DNA from 4 places in the Bradyrhizobium sp. DOA1 genome. Region 2 is predicted to be linked to each of the others. Evidence: predicted binding sites of a transcription regulator. Region 2 holds the regulator's gene; each other region holds the start of a gene.
The links. Region 2 encodes LexA, which represses DNA repair genes until DNA is damaged. Its sites were predicted from a motif close to TGTTCNNNNTGTGTTCNG; they were not measured.
Positions count from the first base shown of each region.

Region 1: a site for LexA is predicted at 2,881-2,898, ahead of SE91_RS20750 (ImuA family protein). Genes of this name have one in related genera too.
Region 3: a site for LexA is predicted at 1,928-1,945, ahead of SE91_RS06780 (PA0069 family radical SAM protein). Genes of this name have one in related genera too.
Region 4: a site for LexA is predicted at 2,068-2,085, ahead of SE91_RS22790 (DUF3072 domain-containing protein). Genes of this name have one in related genera too.

Region 1 is NZ_JXJM01000001.1:4,405,046-4,409,685, forward strand. It holds gene SE91_RS20740 (error-prone DNA polymerase) at 1-524, opposite strand, end outside; gene SE91_RS20745 (Y-family DNA polymerase) at 521-2,116, opposite strand; gene SE91_RS20750 (ImuA family protein) at 2,013-2,816, opposite strand; gene SE91_RS20755 (putative DNA modification/repair radical SAM protein) at 2,979-4,214, shown strand; gene SE91_RS20760 (UdgX family uracil-DNA binding protein) at 4,214-4,640, shown strand, end outside.
Region 2 is NZ_JXJM01000001.1:2,868,347-2,872,986, reverse strand. It holds gene SE91_RS13645 (HAD-IA family hydrolase) at 1-35, shown strand, start outside; gene SE91_RS37625 (hypothetical protein) at 470-622, opposite strand; gene SE91_RS13630 (molybdopterin molybdotransferase MoeA) at 1,148-2,359, shown strand; gene lexA (transcriptional repressor LexA) at 2,537-3,238, shown strand; gene SE91_RS13620 (hypothetical protein) at 3,631-4,068, shown strand; gene SE91_RS37620 (hypothetical protein) at 4,283-4,495, shown strand; gene SE91_RS13615 (GAF domain-containing protein) at 4,547-4,640, shown strand, end outside.
Region 3 is NZ_JXJM01000001.1:1,462,758-1,467,397, reverse strand. It holds gene rnhB (ribonuclease HII) at 1-178, opposite strand, end outside; gene SE91_RS06785 (VOC family protein) at 253-708, opposite strand; gene SE91_RS06780 (PA0069 family radical SAM protein) at 731-1,906, opposite strand; gene SE91_RS06775 (phosphoketolase family protein) at 2,119-4,533, shown strand; gene SE91_RS06770 (acetate/propionate family kinase) at 4,538-4,640, shown strand, end outside.
Region 4 is NZ_JXJM01000001.1:4,863,898-4,868,537, forward strand. It holds gene SE91_RS22760 (HWE histidine kinase domain-containing protein) at 1-439, shown strand, start outside; gene SE91_RS22765 (hypothetical protein) at 436-687, opposite strand; gene SE91_RS22770 (hypothetical protein) at 799-1,056, shown strand; gene SE91_RS22775 (hypothetical protein) at 1,150-1,395, shown strand; gene SE91_RS37220 (hypothetical protein) at 1,600-1,773, opposite strand; gene SE91_RS22785 (hypothetical protein) at 1,789-1,986, opposite strand; gene SE91_RS22790 (DUF3072 domain-containing protein) at 2,123-2,317, shown strand; gene SE91_RS22795 (DUF6496 domain-containing protein) at 2,402-2,704, shown strand; gene SE91_RS22800 (hypothetical protein) at 2,711-3,073, opposite strand; gene SE91_RS22805 (Do family serine endopeptidase) at 3,347-4,640, opposite strand, start outside.

The sequences.
Region 1 (4,640 bases), 1.5 Mb from region 2:
CGCCGGTCGTCGCCGCGATAGACCAGGCTCGCCGCCAGCCACACGCCCGCCGCGCGGCTGCCCCTGAGCTTTGCGAGAACATCCAGCGCTTGGGCGGGGTCGAAGCGATGCGGCAGCGTCAGGACCAGGAGCTGTCCTTCCGCAAATTCCAGCAGATCGGCAAAGGTGAGACGGCACTCGCCTTTCTCGATCCGCGTGATGTCGTCCTCTCGCTTGCCCTTGGTGAGGAGCTGACACAGCCGGCCATAGGCCGCACGGTCGCGCGGATAGACCAGGATATCGGGCGTGCCGTCGATGAAGACGATACGCGCGCCGATCAGGAGTTTCGGCTTGTGCAGCACCTTGTCATTGTCGAGCTCCTTGTAGGCGCGCACCACGCCGGCGAGCGTGTTGTGATCGGCGATACCGATCACGGGAATGCCGAGGATGCTGGCCTGATGAACATAAGCGCGCGGATCCGAACCGCCGCGCAGGAAGGAGAAATTGGTGGTGATGCCGATCTCGGCATAGGCGGGCGTGGTCATGCGAAGAGTCCGTGCACGTACCAGTTCGGCGGAGCAGGCTTGCCGTCGGCGTCGAACACCTCGCCCTCGTAGAGACCGTCCCGAAATATCCAGAAGCGCAGGCCCTCGGCATCCTCGATGCGGAAATAATCCCGCGTCAGCTGCTTGCCGTCCTGCCGCCACCATTCCATGGCGATGCGCTCCGGTCCTTCCACCCGCACCACCGCATGTTTTGCACGGCGCCAGGTGAATTGATGAGGCGGACCGTCGGGCACGGTCGCAAACGGCACCGTGACCGGTTCCGGCTTGTCGAACAGCCGCAACGGGCGCAGCGGCGGCTCGCTTTCGGCCCGCGCCGGCCATTCTGCCTGCATGGCAGCGGCGAGATGATGCTGCGCCGGCGCGGCCAGCACCGCGCATTCGGGAATATGGGTATCCTCAGGCAGGTGCACGACGACGCGTTTTCCCCCGATGCGCGCGGCGATGCGGTCGATCAACGCGGCAAGCTCGTCATTGTCGTGGACATGAGCGTCGAGATCGCGTTGCTCCTGCACCACGATCTCGGTGCGGCTCGCCGACAGCCGCACCATGTCGAAGCCGAAACCGGGATCGAGGGGATCGGCGAGCGCATCCAACCGTTCGCGGAACAGGCGGTCGATCACCGCGCTTTTCGTCACCGGCCGCCCGGTCTCGACCATGATCGTACGCACCACACCGTCGGTGCGGAAGAACGCGGCCTCCAGGCGCCGCGCGCCCTTGCCCTGCCTCTCCATCGACGTAACAAGCGTGTCGGCCAGCCGCGACAGCGTCATCGCGATCATGGTGTCGGTCGCAATCGGCTCGGCGAAGCGCTTCTCGACGATATAATCGGGCAGCGGTTTACGCGGATTGATCGGCGCATCGCCCTGCCCCAGCGCATGCGCGAGCAACGTGGCGAAGCGCGCGCCGAACCGCGCCGTGATCTCGTGGGCGCTACGCGAGGCGACATCGCCGATGGTCTTCAGGCCGGCGCGGCGCAGGCCGGTGGTGACGGCCTCGCCTGCGCCGAGCGCGGAGATCGGAAGTCGGCTGATCGCCTCCGCCTCCTCGCCATCGGCCACGATGGTGCCCGTGGCCTGCCGCGTCAGCGTGCGCGCACAGACCGAGGTGCCGGCGATCGCCGCGCTGACGACAAAACCCTGCCGGGCCAAGGCACGGACCAGCGTTCGCAACAACGCGGCCTCGCCGCCGAACAGATGCGCGCAGCCTGTGATGTCCAGAAACAGCCCATGTGGCGGATCGAGCGCCACCAGCGGCGTGAAGCGGTCGCACCAATCGGCGATGTCGCTGAGCGTCTTCGCGTCGGCGACGGTGTCGGCGTCGAACACACGCAGATCCGGGCACATCGCCCGCGCATTGGCCAGCGGCTGGCCGATGTAGAGGCCGAGGCGTTCGGCGGCCTCGTCCAGCGCATGGATCACCAGTGCATTGTTGTCCTTGATGACGACGATGCTGGGCGCATGATTGGTTTTACCCAGCCCGGCGCTGCCAAGGAACCGCTGTATCCGGTCGATGGGCAGGCGCGGCAGCCACAGGCTGAGAATACGTCGACGGTTCACTGAACTGGCACTCATCACAATTCCATTCCATGATCCACCGGCCGCAGGGGCCATGACGATTGCGCAAAAGTTCGGCATCGAAGCGCGGTGCACCCCAGGCACTCCAAGCCGCAGGCATTGAGGCCGCCCCCGGCGGCGAATGCGCCGCGCGCAGCATCCATCGGGTCTCCGCGGTTGACGGCAGCGGCTGCGCGGCCATGCGCAGCAAGAGCCCGGTGACGCCGGAAGATTGCGCGGTGAGCGTCAGCTTGCGGCTCGCCACCAGATCGAACTGCCTGGTCTCGCCCCAGAGCTCGAGCACGACGGCGCCGAGCGCATCGCAGGCGAGCGCGTCGGCCGAGGTGCGCAGCGCACTCTCGACATCGGCGGCACGCACCATCACCACGCGGCGCGGATCGAGGCCAAGCTCGGCCAGCCCGCTCATCGACAGCGCGCCGGTTTCGATTTCAGAAAAATCCTGCCGCACCCACAGCAGCGGTTTGCGGGCCGTCACGCGGCCTGCAAGCCCGCTGACGAACCCCGTTGCAGCGGCGCCCTGACGCCCCTCGCAAAACACCTCATGGACCGCCGCACGCGCGAGCCCGCCCTTCAGCACGCGGTCGGCCTCACCATGGCCGAGCGCGACGCGATCATACTGATGCACGACCTCCGCCGTCTCGATGCGCTCGATCTGGCCGCGCAAGGTCGCAAGCGCGCTCATACGTGCGCCGCTCATGCTCGCCGCTCCTCAGGAATTTGATGCCGTGATCTCCAAAAGAAGAACCTACGGCTGGCTCATTTGTTCATGATATGTTCTAATATAAAGCTAACGGCGCGCAGAGAGTCAATCGAATTGCCGCGCTTTTGGATTCGTGAGTTGAATCAAAGGGATTCCGATATGGACGTACAACGCAAGCTGGAAATCCTGGCAGACGCCGCCAAGTACGACGCGTCCTGTGCCTCCAGCGGCACCGAGAAGCGGGATTCCAGCGACGGCAAGGGCATGGGCTCGACCGCGCCCGGCATGGGCATCTGCCATTCCTACGCGCCGGACGGACGCTGCATCTCGCTGCTCAAGGTGCTGCTGACCAATGCCTGCAACTACGACTGCCTCTATTGCGTCAACCGCGCCTCCTCCAACGTTCCGCGCGCCCGCTTCACCGTCGATGAATTGGTCAAGCTCACGCTCGACTTCTACCGGCGCAACTACATCGAGGGCCTGTTCCTCTCCTCCGGCATCATCCGCAGCCCTGATTACACGATGGAGCAAGTGGTCAGCGTCGCGCGAAAGCTGCGCGAGGAGCATCACTTCCGCGGCTACATTCATTTGAAGACCATTCCGGAGGCCGACGATGCGCTGATCGCGGAGGCCGGCAAATATGCCGACCGTCTCTCCATCAACATCGAGATGCCCGAGGAGACGAGCCTGCAGCAATTCGCGCCGGAGAAGGACGTGCGCGCGATCCGCCGCACCATGGGCCGGCTGCGGCTGAAGCTCGACGAGGCCGAGGAAGACCGCAACGCGAAAACGAAAGCAAAGCCGCAGCGCTTCGCGCCCGCCGGACAAAGCACGCAGATGATCGTCGGTGCCGACGCAGCCTCCGATCAGACCATTCTCCACACCAGCGCCAATCTCTACGGCGCCTACCGGCTGCGGCGTGTCTATTACTCCGCGTTCAGCCCGATCCCCGATGCGAGCCGCGCTTTGCCTCTGGTCCAACCGCCCTTGCTGCGCGAGCATCGGCTCTACCAGGCCGACTGGCTGATGCGGTTCTACGGCTTCGACGTTGCGGAGATCGTCGACGACAGCGCGATGCTGCCGCTCGACATCGATCCGAAGCTCGCCTGGGCCTTGCGCCACCGCGACCGCTTCCCGCTCGACGTCAACCGCGCCAGCCGCGAGGAATTGCTGCGCGTGCCGGGCTTCGGCACCAAGACCGTCGAACGCATCATCGCAACGCGGCGCACGACCACGATCCGTCTCGCCGATCTCGCGCGGCTGCATGTCCCCCGGAACAAGGCGATGCCGTTCATCGTCCTCAGCGATCATCGGCCGACGCCGCATCGGCTCGATGCTGTCGGGCTGATCGAACGGTTCAAGCCGAAGGCAACACAATTGGGGTTTGGCTTCTGATGCAGTACATCACCCTGGACACCGAAACCGATTTCGACGGCTGGCGCAAAGCTGCGCGCACGCTCGTGCTGCATCATGTCGAGCCGCGCGACGTCACCTGGGCCGTGCAGGGCGGCGAAGCGGATTTGTTCGCACCGCCCTCGTCCTCTCCGATACTCGAAGTGAATGATGGCACCTTCAGCGTCCCGGCAAAATTCGTCGAGCTCGCCAAGGCCGCGATCCTGCATCGCGACGGCGAGCGCTTTGCGATCCTCTATCGCCTGCTGTTCCGGTTGAAGGACAATCACGATCTCATCGATGTCGCGATCGACCCCGACGTCGCGCAGGTCACGGCCATGGCGAAGGCGGTTCATCGCGACGAGCACAAGATGCATGCCTTCGTGCGCTTTCGCGAAATCGGCAGGGAACGCCAGGCGCATTACGTCG
Region 2 (4,640 bases):
ATGTCGGGAACGCGCTCAGGGCGCTGGGAATTTAATCCGTCCCGCGGACTGGCCGAGATCGACCGGAGCGCTCGGGAACTATTTCTGCCGAGGGCGAGGAACCAAATTCCTCTGTATATTTTTATACAAAGTTCCGGGAACGAATGCCCGCTTCAGGACTCATGAGTCCGTTGGGACTTCTACATCGGACTTATCGTCGTGTTGGGCAAAACCTATCTTACCAAGCAGGCCTCTCTGCTGATGAAATTCGCCAGAACTACCTCGGATTCTGACCTCTCCGCCAAGCTGATCAGCAAGGCAGCCGACCTGAAATCGCAGGCCGACCCGCTGCCCGATACGGATCAGGGTCCCCACGCCCCGGACGTCAGTCCGAGCGAGCCGACGCGGAGTTGACCCATGCTGGCCGTGGCGCTCGTTCTTCTCGTGCTTACCATGGCCATCCTGGTGCCGGTCTGCCTCGCCTTCCGGATCATGCCTCGGAGAATTTGAGCCGCCTTAGGCCGTCCGAGTGCTCGCGCGCCTGTGCGGGATGCTGAATGGTGAGAATGACGACTTCACCAGCCTCTTCGTCGAGCGTGTAATAAATCAAATAGGGGTATCGCCGGGTTACCAGCTTGCGCACGCCCTCTACCTTCTGCGGTCTTCCAAGTCGCGGAAAACGGACGAGATTCTGAAGCGATTCAAGATTGCAGCGCGCACACGCAATGCGGCTTGCGGACTTTGCTCCCTGACATATTCGGCAATGCAATCAGATCTTGCGCGGCCCGTGGCGTGTATCGGAGCTTCATCGCTCGAAGCGGCGGAACGCAGCTTCAACCTCGACGTCAGACGCAAACTGCCGGAGCTTCGCCTGTGCGAGTCCCTCGAGGATCGCCGACAGATGCGCGGCATCGATTTCCTCGGGCTCTCCCGCATCGCCGGTCAAAGCCAGCATTGCGCGCGCGATCTCGTCCTGATCATCGGCAGGGAGCTGCCGCACGGCGTGAAGAGCCTTTTCGAGCAATTTTGTCATCGACAAAAGATAAGCCCAAGTTGCGCCGAAAGGAAGCGCGTCTTTCTCACTCCATTGAGACCTCTTTTGCGTCGATCCTCTCACTGGGCTAAAACCTTACCGATCGTGTCCTTTGATTTGTTGCGGAGTTCACCCGTGGCCCTGATGCCGGTTTCCGACGCGCTTGCCGCGGTGCTGGCGGGTGCCGAGCCGCTGCCTGACGAGATGGCCGCGCTCGATGCGGCCTTCCACCGCGTGCTCGCCCGCGACGTCGCAGCGCGGCGCACGCAGCCGCCGGAAGCCATGTCGGCGATGGATGGCTATGCCGTGCGCGCGACCGATGCGGCAGCGATCAATTCCAAGCTCACGGTCATCGGCGAGGTTGCAGCAGGCCGGCCATTTGCCGGATCCGTTGGTACCGGTGAAGCGGTGCGGATCTTCACCGGCGGCGTCATTCCCGCCGGTGCCGACGCGGTCGTGATTCAGGAGGACACCGTCGTCGACGGCAAGCACGTGACGGTCAAGGAAGCCGCCATTACCGGGCGGCACATTCGCCCCGCAGGCGTCGACTTCTCCGAGGGCGACGTGCTGCTGCGCAAGGGGGCCCGCCTCACCGAGCGCGATCTGGCGCTCGCCGCCGCCATGAATCACCCGCAGCTTGCCGTTTGCCGTCGTCCGAAGGTCGCGATTCTCGCCACCGGCGACGAGCTTGTGTTACCCGGCTCGACGCCCGGCCACGGCCAGATCGTCTATTCCAACGGCTATGCCCTGCACGCGCTCGCCCGCAGCGAGGGCGCCGAGACCATCGACCTCGGCATTGCCGCCGACACGCTCGGGTCCACCGCCGCCGGCATCCGCCGCGCGCGCGAGAGCGGCGCCGACATCCTGGTCACGACAGGCGGAGCCTCTGTCGGCGACCACGATCTGGTGCAGCAAGCCCTTCGCGACGAAGGCATCGCGATGGCGTTCTGGAAGATCGCAATGCGCCCGGGCAAGCCGATGATGCACGGACGCCTGGGGGCGATGCGCGTGATCGGCCTGCCTGGCAATCCGGTTTCGTCCTATGTCTGCGCCTTCCTGTTCATGGTGCCGTTGATTCGCGCCCTGTCGGGCCGATCCGAGATTCATCATCGCCACAAGCGCGCCGTGCTCGGCAAGGACGTCGGCGCAAACGACATGCGCGCGGATTATCTTCGCGCGAGGCTGGAGGAGCGCGATGACGGCGCGCTCGTCGCTATTCCCGTCAACCACCAGGATTCCTCGCTGCTTGCAAATCTTGCTGCGGCACAGGCACTTCTCGTGCGCGCGCCGTTCGCCCCCAGGGCCGAAGCCGGCACGCCTTGCGAGGTGCTGCGCCTGCCCGCCTGAACGCATCCCCCACACGCGTTCCGCGAACTTTGCGGCGTTCACGGTAAATTAAGCAGTTGCGGAACATGTATCGAACATATAGTGTCCGTTCATGATTTGTTTCGAGGATGTAGCGGTTCGCCGCTCCAATACAGCGTCTCGGAATCGAACGACATCAACCGGGGGACTTTGGTCGAGATGTTAACGCGCAAACAATACGAGCTTCTGCGGTTCATCAGCGAACGTCTGAAGGAAAGCGGCGTGCCGCCCTCCTTCGACGAGATGAAGGATGCGCTCGACCTGCGCTCGAAGTCAGGCATCCATCGCCTGATCACCGCGCTCGAGGAGCGCGGCTTCATCCGCCGCCTGCCCAACCGCGCCCGCGCCATCGAGGTGATCAAGCTGCCCGAGCTCCAGGCCGCTGCCGGCAACCGCCGCGGCTTCACGCCGAGCGTGATCGAGGGCAATCTCGGCAAGATCCGTGCGAGCTCCAGCCCGCCCGCGGACGAGGGTGAGCGTCCGGTTGCCGTGCCCGTGATGGGCCGCATCGCAGCCGGCACGCCGATCGAGGCGCTGCAGACCCGCAGTCACACCATCAGCGTCCCGCCGGACATGCTCGGCTCCGGCGAACATTATGCGCTCGAAGTGCGCGGCGATTCGATGGTCGAGGCCGGCATCCTCGACGGCGACATGGCGCTGATCCAGCGCAACGAGAGCGCCGATACCGGCGACATCGTCGTGGCGCTGATCGACGACGAGGAAGCGACGCTCAAGCGCTTCCGCCGCCGCGGTGCCTCGATCGCGCTCGAGCCCGCCAACGCCGCCTACGAGGTGCGCATCCTGCCGCCCAACCGGGTGAAGATTCAGGGCAAGCTGATCGGGCTGTACCGCAAGTACTGACCGCCCGGCGGTCATTCGATACCGATGATCCCGATTGGAGCGGATGCGTCCGCTCCGGCTGGGCAGTCTTTCCGGACTTGCGCAGATTGTCCGGCCCTCATTCAGCACGACACACTCTGCGTGTCGCGGCCAAGCGCTCATCGCGTTTGAGCTCGAAAGATCGAGCAGACAAGGATTGCTCACCGCTCGCGGCCACAGGCGTTCGTGGTCCCCGAATGCGCTGAAATGAGCTTTGTTCCTAGTGAATCCGAAAAAGATAATGTGATCGCGTCTCGCGAACGTCAGCCGCAGATTCGCCTACAACCGAGCAGAGCGTTACGTGCTTCCACTCTGATAGAGGCTTGCGCCTCCGAAAGAGGCGCGGGTTGCTATCTTCGCATGAGGAGCACCCGATGTGTGACTACAGCCTGCATGCCGTTGCATCGCGTCCCGCCGAAGTCGGCGAGACGATCGTCTCCACGACGTTCCGCGGCACCTCGACGCGCGGCTTTGCTTCCGCGGCAGATCCGACCGTGGCCGTCTGCCTGTTGCCGGGAACGGAGCTCGCCTTCGCCGACAACGTGCGTTACGACAATCGCTGGATCTGGACGCGCACCATCAACTCCCGCGTCGGCAAGTTCGGCAAGATCGATCCGCACATTCCCGATCGCCATCACGACGCGATCGAATTTCCTGATGGCAAATACGTGCTGGTGACGCAGCTCGTCGAAGGCCAGCGCGCAACGGTGCTGCAACTGCCCGTGACGCAGCCGGTCAGCGAGCGCGAGCACAAGCCGCAGATCATCGCAGACAGCCGCCCGAGCCCAACGCCCCGCCTGCCGATCGGCTGATGCGCCGTCCCGGCCGTCCAGGTCGGAGACCAGAATTGAAATTGCCATTCGCCGGCCGCGGCCGGCGACATGGAGCGGTTTGGCGTTCGCGACATCCAACCAGCCGACCGAGTGCCCTTCCCCTTGCGCACGAAGTTTGGGCCGCCGTGCCTGAATTTTGAACGTCCGCTCCGCCGTCAAATGACCGATGCTGTCGGGGCCTGAGACAGCGGATATGGTCGATGAAAGCCTTCATACGCGTCGTCGAACTCTGGGTGCCCGATCGCACGCGCATGCGGCTGGAATTCGGCGGGGCCTCTACGGTGAAGGGCTGTCCGCGTTCAAGGCCGTGAGTGAGGATCTGCGCTTCGGTTATGACGAGGGGTTGCCCGGCAAAGCGTGGGCCAGCGGCCATCCGGTGATCCTCACCAAATTCGCCAACTCCTAATTCAAGCGGACCGATCAGGCGCTCGCAGCGGGCCTCACATGCGGCGTCGCGGTGCCGGTCTTCGCCGGCGAATTCCTGCAGGCCGTGATGGTGCTGTTCTGCGGCGATGACGAAGCGCATGTCGGGGCGCTCGAGCTCTGGCACA
Region 3 (4,640 bases), 1.4 Mb from region 2:
CCGGCCAGACGCCGCGCTTGATCAGCGCGCGCTCGCGTCGGAAGCTCGGCGGCGCGATGGCGATGATGCCTTTCTTGCCAGCCAAAGCTTTGGCCGCCTTGCCAGGCGTAGCCTTCGTCGCAGCATCCTTTGCTGGTGCGGCCCTGGCCGGCTTCCTGACAGACTTGTCCCGAATCATGGCCGGGATCGTGCGCAACCGGCCGGGCCAGCGCAACCGGGAACCCGGGATAATTCCCGTTATTCAGGCCGGCCCTACGCTGCCAGATGCACCCGTCGGTCTTCACCCACCTCGATGCCGGGCGCGACCACGGCCTCCCAGACATGACCGTCGGGATCTGAAAAATAGCCGCAATACCCGCCGTAATCGGTCTCACCCGCAGCCTTCAGCAGCCGCGCTCCCTTGCTGACCGCGAAAGCCAGTACGGTATCGACCTCCTCGCGTGTCCGGCAATTCCAGACGAGCGTCATGCCGCGGAAGGCCTGCGGCCGCGGCTTGTCCGGCAAGGTGGCGTCAGCCGCAAGCTGATCCCAGTGAAACAGGGCAAGCACCGGACCGCCGGTATCGTAAAAGGCGACGGCTTCGCCGGTTGCCTTCATCCGGCGCGAGAAACCGAGCGCGTCGTAGAAGGCGATGCTGGTGCGGATGTCGCTCACACCTAACGTAATCACGGTGAGCCGCGGTACCGGCACGATGAGTTCCTTGGCCATGCGAGCTCTTCCACTTCTCCGGTCAGAACAGGCTCAGCTGATCGCCGTTCCGCTTTGGCCGCGCAAAGTGATCAGTGGTCAGCCTGGAGCGCCGCTTGTTGAGGCCGAGCCGGTCGCAGGCGATCTCGAAGCGGCGGCCGATGGTCCAGGCCATCGGGCCGGTTCCCTTCATCCGCTCGCCCCATTTCGCATCGTAGTCGCGGCCGCCCCGCATGTCGCGGATCAGCGTAAAGACGTGACGATAGCGGTCGGGATAGTTCGCCATCAGCCATTCGCGGAAGAGATCGCGCACCTCCAGCGGCAGCCGCAGCAGCACGTAAGCGGCTTCCTTGACGCCGGCATGGGCGGCGGCATCGAGGATGCGCTCGATCTCGGAATCGTTCAGCGCGGGGATCACGGGTGCGACCATCACCGTGGTCGGGATGCCGGCCTCCGAGAGCTGCTTCAGCGCTTCCAACCGCTTCGGCGGCGTCGCGGCGCGCGGCTCCATGGTGCGTGCGAGCTTCGGATCGAGCGTGGTGACCGAGATCGCGACCTTGGCAAGATTGCGCTTGGCCATCCGCGTGAGCATGTCGATATCGCGCACCACCAGCGCCGATTTGGTGACGATGCCGACGGGATGCCCGGCGCGCTCCAGCACTTCGAGGATGCCGCGCATGATCTTCCTCTCGCGCTCGATCGGCTGATAGGGATCGGTGTTGGTGCCGATCGCGATCATCCGCGGCTCATAGCCGGACGCGGCGAGTTCCTTCTCCAGCAGCGCCGGCGCCTCGGGCTTGGCCAACAGCTTCGACTCGAAATCGAGCCCGGGCGAGAGGCCGAGATAGGCGTGGGTCGGCCGCGCGAAACAATAGACGCAACCGTGCTCGCAGCCACGATAGGGATTGATCGAGCGATCGAAGCCGATGTCGGGAGAATCGTTGCGGGTGATCACCTTGCGCGAGGTGTCGACGGCGACGCTGGTCTTGAACGGCGGCAGCTCTTCCAGGCTCTGCCAGCCATCGTCGAAGACGACGCGCGCTTCGGCCTCATAGCGGCCGCTGGCGTTGGACTGGGCACCCCGCCCTCGCCTGCGCGTGCGGTCGATGGCGACGCCAAGTTCTGGAAAGTCCGCGGGTAAATCAGAGTCCGCACCCGCCGGCTCGGAGGGCGCCTTGACCGGCGGGTGCTTGAGAGCATGAGAGGATGCTGGACTCATGACGCGAAGATAGCACGAGCCCGGAACAAATCAAGAACACAAACCCAAAAAGCGTTAAAACAACCCCATGCACAGTAGCGCCCACATTGCGGGCCGCACGCCTTTGACCTGCCGCAACACCCGCGTCACCCCGATTTCGTTTGATGCCCGTCACGGATCGATCGCGCCGGAACAAAGTTGGTGACGATCGCTGGGTGAAGGTCGGCAACAACATGACAAATCAACAACAATCGCGAGCGGCGAGCAGCGACCTCGATCTGCTCGATCGTTATTGGCGCGCTGCGAACTACCTTTCCGTCGGGCAGATCTACCTGCTCGACAATCCGCTGCTGCGCGAGCCGCTTCGGCCCGAGCACATCAAGCCGCGCTTGCTCGGCCATTGGGGCACGACGCCCGGGTTGAACTTCATCTATGCCCATCTCAATCGCGTGATCCGCGCGCTGGACCTCAGCGTGATCTACATCTGCGGCCCCGGCCATGGCGGCCCGGGCATGGTCGCCAACACCTATCTCGAAGGCAGCTACAGCGAGATCTATCCCGACATCGCCCGCGATGCGGACGGATTGCGAAAGCTGTTCAGGCAGTTCTCCTTCCCCGGCGGCATTCCGAGCCACGCGGCGCCCGAGACGCCAGGGTCGATCCACGAGGGCGGCGAGCTCGGCTATGCGCTGGTGCACGCCTATGGCGCCGGATTCGACAATCCTGACCTGATCGTCGCCTGCGTCGTTGGCGACGGCGAGGCCGAGACCGGTCCGCTCGCTGCGTCCTGGCACTCCAACAAGTTCCTGAATCCGGCGCATGACGGGGCGGTGCTGCCGATCCTGCATCTCAACGGCTACAAGATCGCCAACCCCACCGTGCTCGGGCGGATGCGGGACGAGGAAATTCGCAATCTCTTCCGCGGCTTCGGCCACGAGCCGCTGTTCGTCGAAGGCGACGATCCCAGATTGATGCACCAGTCCATGGCGGACGCGCTCGACGTGGCGCTCGCCAGCATTCGCTCGATCCAGCAGCATGCCCGCGATGGACGCACGACGATCGAGCGGCCGCGCTGGCCGATGATCGTGCTGCGCAGTCCCAAGGGCTGGACCGGGCCGAAAGAGGTTGACGGCAAGAAGGTCGAAGGCTTCTGGCGTGCGCACCAGGTTCCCGTTTCAGGCTGCCGCGACAACCCGGCGCACCTCAAAGTGCTCGAAGACTGGATGCGCAGCTACGAGCCGGACAAGCTGTTCGACTCGAGCGGCGCACTGATTCCCGAGCTTCAGGCGCTGGCACCCGACGGCCCGCGGCGGATGGGCGCCAATCCGCACGCCAATGGCGGGCTCCTGAAGAAAGAGCTGAAACTGCCGGACTTCCGCAGCTTCGCCGTGGAGGTGCCGCAGCCCGGCGGCGTCATCGCCGAAGCCACGCGCGAGCTCGGCAAATTCCTGCGCGACGTCATCCGCCTCAACGCCAAGGAACGCAACTTCCGCATCATGGGCCCGGACGAGACCGCGTCAAACCGGCTGGACGCGGTGTTCGAGGCCACCAAACGCGTATGGATGGAGCCGACCGAACCTTACGACGTGCATCTCGCGCAGGACGGCCGCGTGATGGAGGTTCTGAGCGAGCATCTCTGCCAGGGCTGGCTCGAGGGCTATCTGCTCACCGGCAGGCATGGCTTCTTCTCCTGCTACGAGGCCTTCATCCACATCGTCGATTCCATGTTCAACCAGCACGCCAAATGGCTGAAGGTGACGCGCGAGTTGCCGTGGCGCCGCCCGATCGCCTCGCTCAATTATCTCCTGACCTCGCATGTCTGGCGCCAGGACCATAACGGCTTCAGCCACCAGGACCCCGGCTTCGTCGACCTCGTCGCCAACAAGAAAGCCGACATCGTCCGCATCTATCTCCCGCCGGACGCCAACACGCTGCTGTGGATCGCCGATCACTGCCTGCGCACCTACAACCGCATCAACGTCATCGTCGCCGGCAAGCAGCCGGCGCCGCAATGGCTGTCGATGCAGGATGCGGCCACGCATTGCGATGCCGGCATCGGCATCTGGAGCTGGGCCGGCACGGAGGATGCAAACGCAGAGCCCGACGTCGTGATGGCCTGCGCCGGCGACGTGCCGACATTGGAGACGCTCGCCGCCGTCGACCTCCTGCGCAAGGCGCTGCCGGACCTGAAGATCCGCGTCGTCAACGTCGTCGACCTGATGACGCTGCAACCGAGGGAACAGCATCCGCACGGCCTCTCCGGCCGCGACTTCGACGGCCTGTTCACAGCGGACAAGCCTGTCATCTTCGCCTATCACGGCTACCCCTACCTCATTCACCGGCTGACCTATAACCGCACCAACCATGCCGGCATGCATGTGCGCGGTTTTGCCGAGGAAGGCACCACGACGACACCGTTCGACATGGTCGTGCTCAACAAGCTCGACCGCTATCATCTCGCCATCGAGGCGATCGAGCGCGTGCCTGGTCTCGCGACCAGGGCTGCGCAGGTCAAACAGCAATTCCGCGACAAATTGATCGAGCACGCCCGCTATGTCCGCGAGCACGGCGAGGACATGCCGGAGGTTCAGGGCTGGGTCTGGCCGAACAGCGCCGGCGGCAACACGCCGGCCGAAGCCGGCGACTGAAGCCATGTCGGACACGGTCCTTGTCCTCAACGCGGGATCGTCGAGCATCAAGTTCGGCCTGTTCGAGCTCGCGGCATCCGGCCCCGCCCTGCTCTGCAACGGCCTGC
Region 4 (4,640 bases), 2.0 Mb from region 2:
CGACGAGGAGCTTGCGCCCTATTCGCTGGGCGGCCAGATCAGGTTGGCAGGCCCCGAAGTTCAGTTGCTGCCGGCGACCGCCCAGACGCTGGCGCTCGCACTGCACGAGCTCTTCACCAACTCGGCCAAATATGGCGCGCTGTCGACGCGGTCTGGGCGGCTCATGATCGCCTGGCAGGCCGAGAACGACCGCCTCACGCTGACCTGGGAGGAATCCGGCGGCCCGCTGGTCAGGACACCGAAATCCCGCGGCTTCGGAACGCGGAGCCTGCTTGCGAGCGTCGAGTCCCAGCTCGGTGGACAGGCGCAATTCGATTGGCGCGCCGAGGGCCTGTTGTGCCGCCTGGAGGTGCCGTTGACACGCAAGACCGCGGCGAGCCCCGCACCCGGCAAATTCGATGCCGCAGCTGCGGCCGAATTGCAGCGCGCCTCCGGCTAGCCGGACGCGGTGCCCGTCATGCGCTGCTCGGTTCGTGGATCGCGCGCAATGCGTCCTTCGAGCCATGCTTCCGTTCGGGCGAGATCGCGCAGCGCTCTGGCATAGCGGCGAGCTGCGCTTCGCTCCGCGCCACGCGGGAGCTTGCGCGCCTTGCGCAGAATATCCGCGGCGGCATTGCGATAGGCCAGCGAGCGGTACAGAAAGACTACCTTGCCCATATCGACTATTCCCGTGTTGATGGCGTTCATCTTCGCGTGTCCGGCATGAACGTCGGATGAAGCAGGCGATGACCATTCCTTCATTGGGATGGAACCAGCGAATACCGCGCGCGTTTGCATGTCAGCTCGAGACACTGTTCCATGCGCGCGAAAAAGTCGCCGGACCTGATCTCTCCCACTGGCCTCATCAAACTGATGACACACGCGCTGATGGGCGCAGCCCTCGGCCTCGCCTTCAGCCTGATACTCATTCTCTGCAATCCAGCCGTTGCCAACCTGCTCAAGAACGGCGGAAGCCAGGCCGCCATCGTCTTCGTCCTCACCTTGGTGACGACCTTCACGATCGGCGCGACGCTCACCGGCGTCGTATTCATCCTGGAAGAGAACAAGCAATCTTGAAGCGCCTGGACGCTTGACGATGGCTTCGTCGGGAACTCCCGCGACGAACCGCAGTTGGCCGCCTGCGTCAATTTAACTCAGGAGTTCCCTTACATGAAGACGACCAAGCTCGCTCTCGCCGTGATGTTGGCAACCGGCCTTGCCGTATCGCCGTTCGCCGCGCAGGCGAAGTCGCACAAGGCAAAACATGGATCCGCGATGTCATCGTCGCAGACCACCGGCACCAACACCAAGACGTCAAAGGGCGCCGATCCCTCCGGTCAGGGCGGTTCTGGTCCGGGCTCCGATCAGGGCGGCACCATGACCAACAACAAGGATGGCATGAGCAAGAGCAAGTGAGCCCAGCATAATACGACGATCAAAAGTCCCGCGCTCTGCGCGGGACTTTCACGTGAGGCCTTTTCAGTATCGCACGATCACGATTCATCGCGACCTCGTCGCGCTCCCGCGCCACATGGGCCGCGCGCTGATCAGCGCATCACGGATGGCCTGCTTCAACTCCTCGATGCGCGCACGCCTTAGCTGCGTCGGATGTCAGTGATGTTAAGGCCGCGTGCCTTTTGCAAGATGCTCGAGCTGCGCCCGCTTACGCGCGATGAGGAGCTGGGCCGCAGCATCATCGAGGCCCTCGCGCTGCAATTGCCGGATGGCAGAACCCAGTTCGAGAATCTCAGCGCGCAATTTCAGCATCCGGTAGTCGTCCGGGTCTTCCTCCACGCGACCCTCAATGTCTCAGCGGCGCGCCAATAGGCTCGCCGGCTTGTCCTTCGTCACCGCCTGGAGACGCGTCCGGCCGCGGACGTCAGGCAGGACACCGCGGCCCCCGGCCGCCTTCCATTCCTCGATGAGCAGATTGATTTTCCGGCGCAGATCGATCTGAGCCAGGGCCTGTTCAGTGCAGTCGCAGTCACGATTGACAAGGTCGCGCACGACGCCTCGACATCGGCCATCTCCAGCCTCAAGGCGCTGATTTTACGTCGAATTTCATTAATTCTGTTGTCCATGGCTTGTTAGAACAAAATAAGAACATATAGTCAAGTCACGATTTCCAGAACGGAGGAGCGACATGCAGGTTCAGGCCCAATATGACGCCAGGGTTTTCCTGAGCGAGCAGATGACCCGGGCGCAGGGACTGAGATTGAAGCGGCTCAGTGAAGAGGCGTATCAGCCGGCACAGTATGCGCGCGATCTCTCCTTCGCCGAGGCTGCGCGGCGCATCGAGGTGCTGGAAGCCGAGATCGAGCTGGCGAATTCGTTCTAGGCCCGCCCAGCCGGCCCGTTACTCGCCTGACTTCGGAACCATGCCTGTGTGGAACGGTTCTCCCCCGGCCAAGGGAGAACAGGCATGGCACGCAAGGCAAAGAAGCGCCGCTACTCACGCAGCTCCGGCAGCGACGTCGAAAGCGAGATGCGGCGCTACAAGAAGGGGACCGCGAAGAGCGGGCGTGGCGGTCGCGGCGGTCGGGTGAAGAGCCGCAAGCAGGCGATCGCGATCGGACTGTCGAAGGCCCGCAAGAAGGGCAAGAAGGTCCCGAAGAAGGCGTCCAAGCGGAAGACGTCCAAGAAGAAGACAGCCAAGAAATCTTCCAAGAGCAAGAAATCTTCCAGGAAGACGTCGAAGCGGAAGTCCGCCAAGCGCTCGCGCTGACTTCGGTCAGATCATGCTGCCCGGCATGAAGCAGCGGATCGAAATCCCGAACGCAGTCTTCACCGGCCACACCATGGTGCGGCCGGCGCGGTTCGGCTCGGTGATGACGGCTTCATCCGGCACGTCGATCCACTGCCCATCCAGCCTGACGCGGTAATGTCCGTCGTGCGATTCCCAGTCGGGATCGGCAACGGCAAAGCCGTCCGCATCCGAGCAGCACGGACCGAGATGGCTGCGCAAGCTGTCGAACCAGGGCTTCAGGGGAGAGTTCGCATAGCGGCCGTCATCGCGCCCGAGGGCGCTTGCAGTCGGCAGCACGAACGACGCCACCAACAGCGCCGTCATCAGCGAGAGCTTCAATCGATCCATGTCGGCACCGATCAAATGCGAACCACCGGCCAGTTCCACAAAGCGGCGGGACGGTTCGAAGTTCCACGCTTGCAACCCGCCTCCGCGGCGACATTGCCGCAGGGCACACGGGTGCTGCTCGAAACTGTGAGCGGCGAACACGGCTTTTTCGGACGAACCGGGTCATCCTCGCTGCCGTTAACGAGAATGTTATCGCCGACGTGATCTCGATCGCACACAGGAAAGGCGGCCCGAGGGCCGCCTTTTTGTATGAGTACCGATGAAGCTGCGTCTCTACGCGAGTGGGACCGCGACGAACCGGGTCGCATCCGCGCTTTTGACCTGCAACAGCACGCTGCGCTTGCCGGACGATTTGGCCTGAGCCAGCTCCGAACGAACCTCGCCGACATTGCTGACGGCCTTGCCGCCGACATTGAGGATGACGTCGCCTGTCTGGATGCCTCGCTGCGCCGCCGGCCCTTCCGGATCGACCTCGGTGACGACGACGCCCTTCTGTCCGGCGCCCTGAACCTCGCCGGCCGGCGCCAGACCGAGCCCGAGACGCGGCGTGCCGGTGTCAGGCTGCACCTTGTCGCTATCCCGACCTTTTCCCTGAGCCTGCCGTTCGTTCGACAGCTCGCCGAGCGCCAGCGTCACCGTCTTGCTCTCGCCCTTGTGGATGACGTCGAGCTTGACCGAGCTGCCGGGCGCCAGCGTGGCGATGGTGCGGGCGAGATCGCGGGAATCCTTGATCGCGGTGCCGTTGACCGCGGTGATGACGTCGCCCGCCTCGATACCCGCCTTCGCCGCCGGACTGTCGGCTTGCGGATTGTCGACGATCGCGCCGCGTGCCTCCTTCAGGCCGAGGCTGTCGGCGATATCGGACGTCACGGGCTGCACCTGCACGCCAAGCCAGCCGCGGGTGACCGCCCCCTTGTCCTTCAGCTGCGCCACCACGAGTTTCGCGGTCGTAGCCGGAATGTCGAAGCCGATGCCGACCGAACCGCCGGAGGGCGAGAAGATCGCGGTATTCACACCGATCACGTTGCCGTTCATGTCGAAGGCCGGACCGCCGGAATTGCCCTTGTTGATCGGCGCGTCGATCTGGATGAAGTCGTCATAGGGACCATTGCCGATGTCGCGGCCGCTGGCCGAGACGATACCTGCGGTCACGGTGCCGCCGAGGCCGAAGGGATTGCCGACGGCGACGACCCAATCGCCGATGCGCGGCTTCTGGTCGGAGAATTTGACGAACGGAAAATCCTTCTTGCCGTCGACCTTGATCAGCGCGAGATCGGTCTTCGGATCGGTGCCGACGACCTTGGCCTTGTAGGTGGTGCCGTCGTCCATGGTCACCTGCACGGATTCGGCGTGATCGACCACGTGGTTGTTGGTGACGGCATAGCCATCGGCGGAGATGAAGAAGCCCGAGCCTTCACCCGTGATCATCTGGTGGCGCTGGCGCGGCATGCCGTTCATGCCCCCCGGGAAGCGGAAGCCGAACTGGCGGGAGAACTGGTCGAACGGCGAGTCCTCGTCCGAATCCATCCGGTTCTGTTGCAGCATCGCGCTCTTGTCGTTGTCCCGG